DNA from 2 places in the Longispora sp. NPDC051575 genome. Region 2 is predicted to be linked to the other one. Evidence: riboswitches for the same ligand, from Rfam matches in the RefSeq annotation. Region 2 holds a riboswitch; the other holds the start of a gene.
The links. A riboswitch is a leader RNA that binds a small molecule or an ion and turns the genes downstream of it on or off. The one in region 2 is predicted to bind ZMP and ZTP.
Positions count from the first base shown of each region.

Region 1 (5,072 bases), on a different contig from region 2:
TAGGTGAGGTTGATGCCCTCGACCTTGATCTTCGTCGGCTCCTTGTACAGCAGGTCGTGCAGTTCCCGCTTGGTGTACTTGCGGATCGGCTTGTCCATGTCGAAGAAGCCGCTGCCGCTGAAGATCCGGCCGAACCAGCCCTCCATGCTGTACCCGGGGATGGTCAGCGCGCCCTCGTTGAGCGACCGGTTCTCGTCGTAGAACGCGGTCAGGTCGAAGTCGGTGACCGAGCCCCGGCCCTCGCAGCGCGGACACATGCCGCCGGTGACGCTGAAGGTGCGCCGTTCCTTGACGGTCTTGCCGGCCTTCTCCATGGTGACCGCGCCGGCTCCGCTGATCGAGGCCACGTTGAAGGAGAACGCCTGGGGCGAGCCGACGTACGGCTTCCCGCGCCGGCTGAACAGGATCCGCAGCATGGCGTTGGCGTCGGTGGCCGTACCGACCGTGGAGCGCGGGTCGACGCCCATCCGCTGCTGGTCGACGATGATCGCGGTCGTCAGCCCGTCGAGGACGTCGACCTCGGGGCGCGCCAGGGTCGGCATGAAGCCCTGCACGAAGGTGCTGTACGTCTCGTTGATCAGCCGCTGGGACTCCGCGGCGATCGTGCCGAACACCAGGGAACTCTTGCCCGAGCCGGAGACGCCGGTGAACACCGTCAGCCGGCGTTTCGGGAGTTCGACGCTGACGTCCTTGAGGTTGTTCACGCGCGCGCCCTGGACCCGGATCAGGTCGTGGCTGTCGGCGGCGTGCGTGGACGTGTCCGTCTTCCTGGCCCTACTCGTCATGACGGTCACTCTAGGTGAGTCCGGGGCTGCTCGAATCCTGATCGGGATCCCATCGCCGAAATACTGGAACGGAATGCTTCGTTCTGCTATGCTGAACGGGTACCGAAGCCCGTGTGAGCAGCGAGAAAGGCCCGAGCCGTGTCCGAGTTGAACACCACTGCCGCCACCGAGATCCGCCCCTTCCGGATCGCCGTCCCCCAGGCCGAGCTCGACGACCTGCGCGACCGCCTCGGCCGCACCCGGTGGGCGGGGCAGCTGCCCGGCGACCCGTGGACCCGGGGCGTGCCGGTGGACTACCTGCGCGGCCTCGCGGAGTACTGGGGCGGGCGCTTCGACTGGCGCGCCGCCGAGGAGAAGCTGAACGCGTTCCCGCAGTACACGACGGAGGTCGACGGGCAGAACATCCACTTCGTCCACGTGCGCTCGGCCAACCCGGACGCGCTCGCGTTGCTGCTCGTGCACGACTGGCCGGGCTCGTTCACCCAGTTCTCCGAGGTCATCGCGCCACTGGCCGAGGACTTCCACGTGGTGGTCACCTCCACGCCCGGCGTCGGCTTCTCCGGCCCGCACGCCGGAGCCGGCTGGAACACCGGCCGGATCGCCGGCGCGTTCGTCACGTTGATGGCGCGCCTCGGCTACGGGCGCTACGGCGTGCAGGGCAACGGCGGCGGCGCGTGGATCGCCGCCGAGATGGGCCGCCAGGACCCCGAGCGGATCGTCGGGCTGCACCTCAACGGCCTGATCACCTTCCCGTCGGACGACCCGGCGGACTTCGAGGGCCTCACCGAGCTGGAGCAGGGCCGCCTCGGCCGGCTGCAGAACTTCCGCGACGACATGATGGGCTTCAACGCCATCCAGTCGACCCGCCCGCAGACCCTGGCGTTCGGCCTGCACGACTCCCCCGTCGGGCAGCTGGCCTGGATCACGGAGAAGTTCCAGGAGTGGACCGACGCCGCCGCCACGTCCCCCGAGGACGCGGTCGGGATCGACAACCTCCTGACCAACATCAGCGTGTACTGGTTCACCGGCACCGCCGGCTCGTCGGCCAACCTGTACTACGAGTCGGCCCACGACCCGGCCGCCTGGGCCCCGAAGCCGCGCGGCACCGTGCCCACGGCCGTGATCGCGACCGCCACGACGGACGTGGCGATCCGTCGGTTCGCCGAGCGCGACCACAACGTGACCCGCTGGACCGAGGTGGAGCGGGGCGGCAACTTCCTGTCGCTGGAGCAGCCGGCGACGCTGGTCGACGACGTCCGGGAGTTCTTCCGCGCGGTCTGAGGACGACGACGTCCCTGCCACGGTCACCGGATGACCGTGGCAGGGACGTTTTCAGGCCCGGGCCCGGGCCGCGTCGAGGGTGTGCCGCAGCAGCAGGGCGGTCGTCACGGGACCCACTCCGCCGGGTACGGGGCTCAGCGCCCCCGCCACCCCGGCCACCGAGTCGGCGTCGACGTCCCCGACCAGTCCCCCGTCGGCCGTCGGGTGGGTGCCCACGTCGATGACGGTCGCACCCGGGGCGACGTGTCCGGCGCGGATCAGTCCGGCCCGGCCGACGGCCACGACGAGGATCTCCGCGCGCCGGGTGACGGCCGCCAGGTCGGCGGTGCGGGAGTGGCAGACGGTGACCGTGGCGTCCCGGTCGAGCAGCAGGTGCGCGAGCGGTTTGCCGACCACCGTGGACCGGCCGACCACCACGGCCTCCCGACCCTCGACGGGTACGCCGTGGTGGTCGAGGAGCGCGACGACGGCCTCGGCGGTCGCGGGCGGGTACGCGGGCAGGCCGCAGACGAGCCGGCCCAGGCTCTCCGGGTTCGCGCCGTCGACGTCCTGGGCGGGGTCGATCGCCAGGGCCACCTCCCGGGCGTCCACACCGGCGGGCAACGGGGTCTGCAGGATGACGCCGTGCGTGCCCGGGTCGGCCGCGAGCCCCCGGAGGGCGTCGGTGATGGTGGCGGTGTCGGCGGCCGGGCCGAGGTCCACCACCTCGCAGGTGATGCCGACCTTGCCGGCGGCCGTGGCCAGGGAGCGCACGTACCAGGCGCTGGCCTCGTCGGCGGTGGCCGTGACGATCGCGAGCTTCGGCGCGGGCCCCTGGGCGACCCGGGCGGCGACGTCGGCGCGGATGGTGGCCGCGAGTTCCCGTCCGGACAGGTTCACGCAGCCAGCCCCTCACGCACGTCGGCGGTGACCCGGTCGGCGCGGGCCACGAGTTCGTCGACCCCGGCGAGGGTCGCGAGCAGGTCGCGGCGCGCGTCGGGGTCGGTGATGCCGGCGAGGTTGACCTCGACGTTGACCCGGGAGGTGGTCACGGCGGCGCGCGCGGCCTCGGCGGCGGCCGCGACGTCGGTGACCACGTTGCGGTTGCCGACGGGCAGCAGGTCCTCGGCGAGCGCGACCAGCCGGGCCGCGACGGCGATCACGGCGGCCGGCGGGCGCGCGGCGTCCACCAGGGCGGCGGCCAGCACCTCCCGGGGCCCCTTGTACGCGGCGGCCACGGCGGCGAACGCCTCCGCGTCCTCGGCGACCAGGGCCACGGCGCGGCCGCGCAGCTCCTCGGCCTCGGTGAGCACGGCGGTGATCAGGGGCGCGTGCCCCGCGTACTTCGGGCCGTCGCTGTAGCGGGCGACCATCGCGAGCAGGGCCGCGCCCTGGGCGGCGTGCAACGCGGCGGCGGCCCCGCCACCGGGGGCGGGACTGCGGCTGGCCAGTCGGTCGAGAAATTCCTGCACGGCGAACCTCCGTCGGTGGGACAGAGGTGCCCAGGCGGACGACACCGTCACGTGTGTGTGCTGCCGCTCCCCGGTGGTGATCCACCTTCGCCAGTCGCGGCACGGCCGAATCTACCAGGGGCCGCCGGCGTCGCCTGGCTCCGCAGTCGCCGGAGCGCACCCGGCCACGATCCCGTGCGGGCCGGCGACATCCGGGAACCGGCCCAGGGCGGCGTCACCAGGTGGGACGCAGCCGGCCCGGCGCGGCGACCCGGGCCAGGTCGGTGACCAGGGCCCCGACCCGGTCCTCGCCGAGCACCTCCGCCCAGCGCGCCACCGCCTCGGCCGCCGCGGCGTCGGCGGCCCGGGTGCAGGCCCAGCCCCGGTCGGTGAGCGTGACGAGCCGGGCCCGGGCGTCGCGCGGGTGCGGCTGGCTGGCCACGTACCCCTTGCGGGTCAGTTCCTCGATCAGCTGGCTGGCGGCCTGTTTCGTGACGCCCAGGTGTTCGGCGACCTGTCCGACGGTGGCCCCGTCGGGGGCGAGCCGGACGAACGCGAAGCCGTGCGCGGGGCGGACGTCGTCGAAGCCGCGGGCGACCACCCCCGCGTGGATGGCCTCGCTGAGGGTGTTCGCGGCGGCGAGTACGAGGTAGGCGAGCGCGCGGTGGTCGGTACCCATGAAAGCAGTTTGACAGCACGGACAAGATCGTTGACCATTTAGACAAGCTACTTGTCTACTTCTGAGGAGTCACCGTGCCTGTCGTCCGCCCCTCCGACGCCGTCGTCCACGAGATCCACGGCGCGACCTTCACCTCCTACGCCGCCCCGCGCAGCGGCAGCGCCGAACTCGCCGCGTGGCAGGTCGACGTCCCGGCCGGCACGACCGGCGTCCCGCACCGCGTCACCCGGGAGGAGGTGCTGCGCATCACCGCCGGGTCGGCCACGGTCACGCTGGACGACCGGAAGCACGACGTGACAGCCGGCGACGTCGTCATCGTGCCGGCCGGCGGCCTGTTCGGCATCGACACCGGGGCCGAGCCGCTGACGGCGTGGGTCAGCACCAGCGTGGGCCTGCGGGCGGCCCTCGCCGACGGTTCGTGGATCACGCCCCCGTGGACGGTCTGATATTCCGCGAGGTTGATCACATTGATCGTTAAGGTGACCCACCGTATCGTCGACAGGGAACTTGAGCGCTCAAGCACCGTGGAGGACAACGATGATTGCTCCGGCCGGAATACGGACCAGGGTCCCGGTGCCGCTGCGTTTCGGCGACGGTTTCACCACCCCCGCCGAGATCGTGACCTTCACCGGCCTCGCCGACGGCAAGGAACACCTGGCGATCGGCCTCGGTGACGTGACCGGCGTGGACGTGCCGCTCGTGCGGGTGCACTCCGAGTGCATGACCGGCGACGTGTTCGGCTCCGCCCGGTGCGACTGCGGCCCGCAGCTGCGCGAGGCCGTCGAGCGGATCGCCGAACACGGCGGCTGGCTGCTGTACCTGCGCCAGGAGGGCCGTGGCATCGGGCTGTACGCGAAGCTCGACGCCTACGCCCTCCAGGACACCGGCCTGGACACG
Region 1 covers NZ_JBFAZP010000003.1:214,279-219,350, reverse strand. Annotated here, with positions in the region: gene AB0M43_RS08490 (excinuclease ABC subunit UvrA) at 1-785, opposite strand, end outside; gene AB0M43_RS08485 (epoxide hydrolase family protein) at 957-2,066, shown strand; gene AB0M43_RS08480 (bifunctional 5,10-methylenetetrahydrofolate dehydrogenase/5,10-methenyltetrahydrofolate cyclohydrolase) at 2,118-2,945, opposite strand; gene AB0M43_RS08475 (cyclodeaminase/cyclohydrolase family protein) at 2,942-3,517, opposite strand; ZMP/ZTP riboswitch at 3,539-3,625, opposite strand; gene AB0M43_RS08470 (MarR family transcriptional regulator) at 3,732-4,175, opposite strand; gene AB0M43_RS08465 (cupin domain-containing protein) at 4,250-4,621, shown strand; gene ribA (GTP cyclohydrolase II) at 4,713-5,072, shown strand, end outside.
Region 1: another riboswitch for ZMP and ZTP. It lies ahead of AB0M43_RS08475 (cyclodeaminase/cyclohydrolase family protein); the one in region 2 lies ahead of glyA (serine hydroxymethyltransferase).

Region 2 (5,072 bases):
TCAGGCCGCTGGACGTCGACTCCGGGCCGATCTTGAGCAGCCGGCGGCTGTCCCGCTCCGTGACCAGCGCCCCGCCGTCGGGCAGGAACGCCACCCCCCACGGCACGCTCAGGTTGCGGGCGATCACGGTCGCGCTGGCCTGGTCGTCGTCGTCCGTGGCCGACTTCGACGGCGAAGGGGTCGGGAACCTCGGCGGGCTGCCCGTGTCCTTCTCCGAGGGCGGGCCGAAGGTGCACCCGGCGAGCAGGCTCGCGGTGGTGAGCACGACCAGGGCCCGGCGGACGATCACAGGGGGCTTCACGAGCCCAGGGTATCCGCTTCCCCGCCCAGGACGCGTCCCCCGGCGGCCACCAGCCGGGGCACATCGGTCGGCCGGACGGCCGGCAGCGGCAGGGTCGCCCCCGACGGCAGCAGCACCGCGACCTTCTTCCCGACAGCCTCGAACCCGTCGATCTCCGACCAGTCGAGCCGCCGGCTGCCCACGGCGCCGCGCACGGTCAGCCCCTCGGGCGCCGCGTCGACCCCGGCCCGGCCGGCCCACAGCCCGATCGCGGCCGGCACGAGCAGCACGGGCGCCAGCCACCACGAGCTGAGCGCGAACGGCAGCGCGCCGAACGCGGCGAACACGACCGCGACCATGATCGCGCCGCTGTACCGGAATCTCACTACGTCTTCGCGTCGGGCCACGCCCCGATCGTCCCACAGCCGCTCCGGCCCCCGTGAGGCACCACAAACCAAGATCGAACCCACGCGACGGGTACGCCCACCCGCCCCCTTCCCCTCCCTGCGCGGCGGCACCCCGCGAGCGCCTCGCGCCCCCGTCCCGAAGCCCCCGGCCGGCGACTGGCCGTGCGGCCCGCTGTCAGCGGTGCGGCAGCCCGGCGGCCGAGCGGTGTTCCCGGCCCCGCGGTGGCCCCCGGGCGGCGGGTAACTGGCAACCTTCCGGGTCGTTAGACAGGAAGCGGGAGGAGGTGGGCGGATGACGATACTCATCACTTTCGCGCTCGCCGTGGCCGTCGTCGCCGACGCGTTCTGGCTGCGCCTGCTCGCGGCCCTGGTCGCGGGCGGGGCGTGGCTGTACCGCCGCCGCCCCCGTCGCCTGCCGGCCGCCCGGCGCGCGGACCTGCGGGCCGCCCTGGAGAAGGACGCGCTGGACCTGAGGTTCCAGCCGGTCGTGGACCTGGCCGACGGCCGGACCGCCGGGGTGGAGGCGTTGCCGCGCTGGCACCATCCGAAGCTCGGCTGGCTGGGTCCGGCCGAGCTGCTCCGGATGGCCGCAGAGGCGGGCCTCGGTCCCCTGCTCGGTGCCTGGGTCCTCGACCGCTCGTGCCGCCAGCTCGCCCGCTGGCTCGCCGACGGCCGCGACCTGTGGATCACGGTCCGTGCCGAGCCCGCCGAACTGGAGTCCGTCACGTACGTCGCGGGCGTCGCCGCGGCCCTGACCACCCACCGGGTGCCGGCGGCCCGCCTGGTCGTTGAGGTGACCGGGCCGGGCGATTCGCGCCAGGTCACGAGCCAGCTCGCGGGTCTGCGCGCACTCGGCGTCCGGGTCTGCCTGGGGGGTACGGACCTGGGGCCGGCCACCATGCGGCAGTTGCGCCGGCTGTCGGTGGACCTGGTGAAGGGTTCGGGCCCGGCGACGGCCGTGGTGGTGACCCTGGGCCGCCGCCTTGGCTACGAGGTGGTCGCGCAGGACCTGGGCACGGCGGAGGCGCTGACGACGGCGAAGGCGGCCGGCTGCCGGTACGGGCAGGGGGCCGTTCTGGGCCGGGCCGCCCCCGCGGAGCACGTGGAACCCCTGCTGGAGTGGGCGGCGACCCGACGCGCGGGCTGACCCCCGGGCCGAGCGCCGACCCCGGGCCGAGCCGGGGGCTTACTCCCGGTCGGGAACGCCCGGCTTGGCGGGGGCGCTCCGGGCAGCCCAGACGAACCGCCGGACACCGGTCACACCCCACCGTAACCATCAAATGCTCTTGAAAAGACCCCGGCGCCCCACAAGAGCGGGGCGCCGGGGTCCGGGAAGTGCGTGGCTACTCCGCCGCGTACCCGGGCATCGGGTAGGCCTTGAGCAGGTCGGACACCTCGCCGGCGATCCGGTCGAGCTCGGTGGTGTCCTCCTTGAGGGCCGCACCGATCGCCTCGTCCATCCATGCGGCGACCTGCGGCATCTGCTCCGGGGTGAGGCCCCGGGTGGTGAGCCCGGCGGTGCCGAGCCGGATGCCGGACGGGTCGAACGGCTTGCGCGGGTCGAACGGCACCGAGTTGTAGTTCAGCTCGATCCCGGCGGCGTCGAGGGCCTGCGCGGCGGGCTTGCCGGCGATGCCCTTCGGCGTGAGGTCCGCGAGGATCAGGTGGTTGTCGGTGCCGCCGGAGACCAGGTCGAAGCCGCGCTCCACGAGGGCGGCGGCGAGGGCCTTGGCGTTGGCGACGACCTGGTGGGCGTAGACGCCGAACTCGGGGGTCGCGGCCTCCTTGAGGGCCACCGCGATACCGGCCGTCGTGTGGTTGTGCGGGCCGCCCTGCAGGCCGGGGAACACGGCCTTGTCGATGGCCTTGGCGTGCTCGGCGTTGCACATCAGCATCGCGCCGCGCGGGCCCCGGAGGGTCTTGTGCGTGGTGGTGGAGATCACGTCGGCGTACCCGACCGGGGAGGGGTGCGCGCCACCGGCGATCAGGCCGGCGATGTGCGCGATGTCGGCGAGCAGGACCGCGCCGACCTCCTTGGCGATGGCCGCGTAGGCCGGGAAGTCGATGGTGCGCGGGATGGCCGTGCCGCCGCAGATGATCAGCTTCGGCCGGTGCTCCAGGGCCAGCTCGCGGACCTTGTTCAGGTCGACGAGGCCGGTCTCCTTCTCGACGCCGTAGTGCACGGCGTTGAACCACTTGCCGGTGGCCGAGACCGACCAGCCGTGGGTCAGGTGGCCGCCGGCCGGCAGGCCCATGCCGAGCACGGTGTCGCCCGGGTTCAGGAAGGCCAGGTAGACGGCCAGGTTCGCGGGGGAGCCGGAGTAGGTCTGGACGTTCGCGTGGTCGACGCCGAACAGGGACTTGGCCCGCTCGATCGCGATCGTCTCGATCTGGTCGATGAACTGCTGGCCCTCGTAGTACCGCTTGCCGGCGTAGCCCTCGGAGTACTTGTTCGTCAGGACGGTCCCGGTCGCCTCGAGCACGGCGGTCGACACGTAGTTCTCCGAGGCGATCATGCGGATCTTCTCGAACTGGCGCTTCGCCTCGGCCTCGATCAGACCCGCGATCTGCGGGTCCTCGGTGGCCAGGTGCGAGATCGATGGCTCGTGCACTGCTCGTCTCCAGACATGGTTTTCGCTGATCCCGGCACCCAGGCGCACGGTGCCCGGCGAGTGTCGCTTCCCGGTGGTTTATGCCCACCCAAACCCGCGCCAGTCGCGTACTTGTCATGCTAGTCGACCTGCGGCGGGCTCCCATCACGAGATCAAGCCGTTATGCTTCGCCGCCATGGGACTCACGCCCGCGGAGGGCAACGCGATTCTGGCCGCCAACTTCGCGCCCTGGGTGCTCGCACTCGGGCTCGTCGTCGAGGAGGTCGGGGAGGGCGCCGCGACGCTGCGGCTGCCGTGGTCGGCCGACCTGGCCCGGGAGGGCGGGGCGCTGTCGGGGCAGGCGATGATGGCCGCCGCCGACACCGCGTCCGTGATCGCCCTGTCGGCGACCCGGGGCGGATTCTTCCCGATGACGACGGTGCAGCTGTCCTCGACGTTCCAGCGGCCGGTCGTGGGCGAGGACACCCTGGTGCGCGCGTCGGTCACGAAGGCCGGCCGGAGCCTCGCCTTCGTGACCATCACGCTGTCGGCGTCGAAGGGCGTGGCCGCCGAGGTCTCGACGGTCTACGCGCTCCTGGCCTAGATCTTTCGACGGGTACGGGCGGGCGCCCGGCACGGGTGCCGGCCCGGTCCGGCTACGGCACCAGCCGGTACGCCCCGTCGGACGCGCTGGTCGCCATCGAGGCGTAGGCCCGCAGCGCCGCCGACACGGGCCGCACCCGGTCCACCGGCGTGTACGGCCGGTCCCGCTTCTCCTCGGCCACCCGCCGCGCCTCCAGCTCGTCGTCGGCGACGTCCAGCCGGATCGCCCGGTTCGGGATGTCGATCACGATCGGGTCGCCCTCGCGCACGAGGCTGATCAGCCCGCCGGCCGCCGCCTCGGGCGACGCGTGCCCGATGGACAGCCCCGAGGTCCCGCCGGAGAACCGCCCGTCCGTGATCAGCGCGCACGCCCGACCGAGCCCGCGCCCCTTGAGGAACGAGGTCGGGTACAGCATCTCCTGCATGCCCGGCCCGCCCTTGGGCCCCTCGTACCGGATGACCACCACGTCGCCGGCCACCACCTGGTTGCCGAGGATGGCGGTGACGGCGTCGTCCTGCGACTCGTACACCTTGGCGGGTCCGGTGAAGGTGAGACAGTCGTCGGGGACGCCGGCGGTCTTGACCACGCAGCCGTCCGGGGCGAGGTTGCCGAACAGGATGGCGAGCCCGCCGTCGGCGGAGTAGGCGTGCTCGACGGACCGGATGCACCCCTCGGCCGCGTCGGTGTCGACGCTCGACCACCGGTTGTCGGTGGAGAACGGCTCGACGGTGCGCACCCCGCCGGGCGCGGCGTGGAACAGCTCCAGCGCGGCGGCCGACGTGGATCCGCTGCGGATGTCCCACTCCGCCAGCCAGGAGTCCAGGTCCGGGGAGTGCACCGACCACACGTCGGTGCGCAGGGCGCCGCCCCGGTGCAGCTCGCCGAGCAGGGCGGGGATGCCGCCGGCCCGGTGCACGTCCTCCATGTGGTACTTCGGCGAGTTCGGCGCGACCTTCGCCAGGCACGGCACCCGGCGGGAGATCTCGTCCACGTCGGCGACGTTGAAGTCGACCTCTGCCTCGCGGGCGGCGGCGAGCAGGTGCAGGACGGTGTTCGTGGAGCCGCCCATGGCCACGTCGAGCGCGACGGCGTTCTCGAACGCGGCCCGGGACGCGATGGCCCGGGGCAGCACGGACATGTCGTCGTTGGCGTAGTACGCGTCGGCGATCCGCACGACGGTGCGCCCGGCC
Region 2 covers NZ_JBFAZP010000012.1:12,229-17,300, reverse strand. Annotated here, with positions in the region: gene AB0M43_RS32645 (PQQ-dependent sugar dehydrogenase) at 1-301, opposite strand, end outside; gene AB0M43_RS32640 (PH domain-containing protein) at 298-666, opposite strand; gene AB0M43_RS32635 (EAL domain-containing protein) at 980-1,834, shown strand; gene glyA (serine hydroxymethyltransferase) at 2,031-3,299, opposite strand; ZMP/ZTP riboswitch at 3,329-3,416, opposite strand; gene AB0M43_RS32625 (PaaI family thioesterase) at 3,475-3,882, shown strand; gene ilvD (dihydroxy-acid dehydratase) at 3,935-5,072, opposite strand, start outside.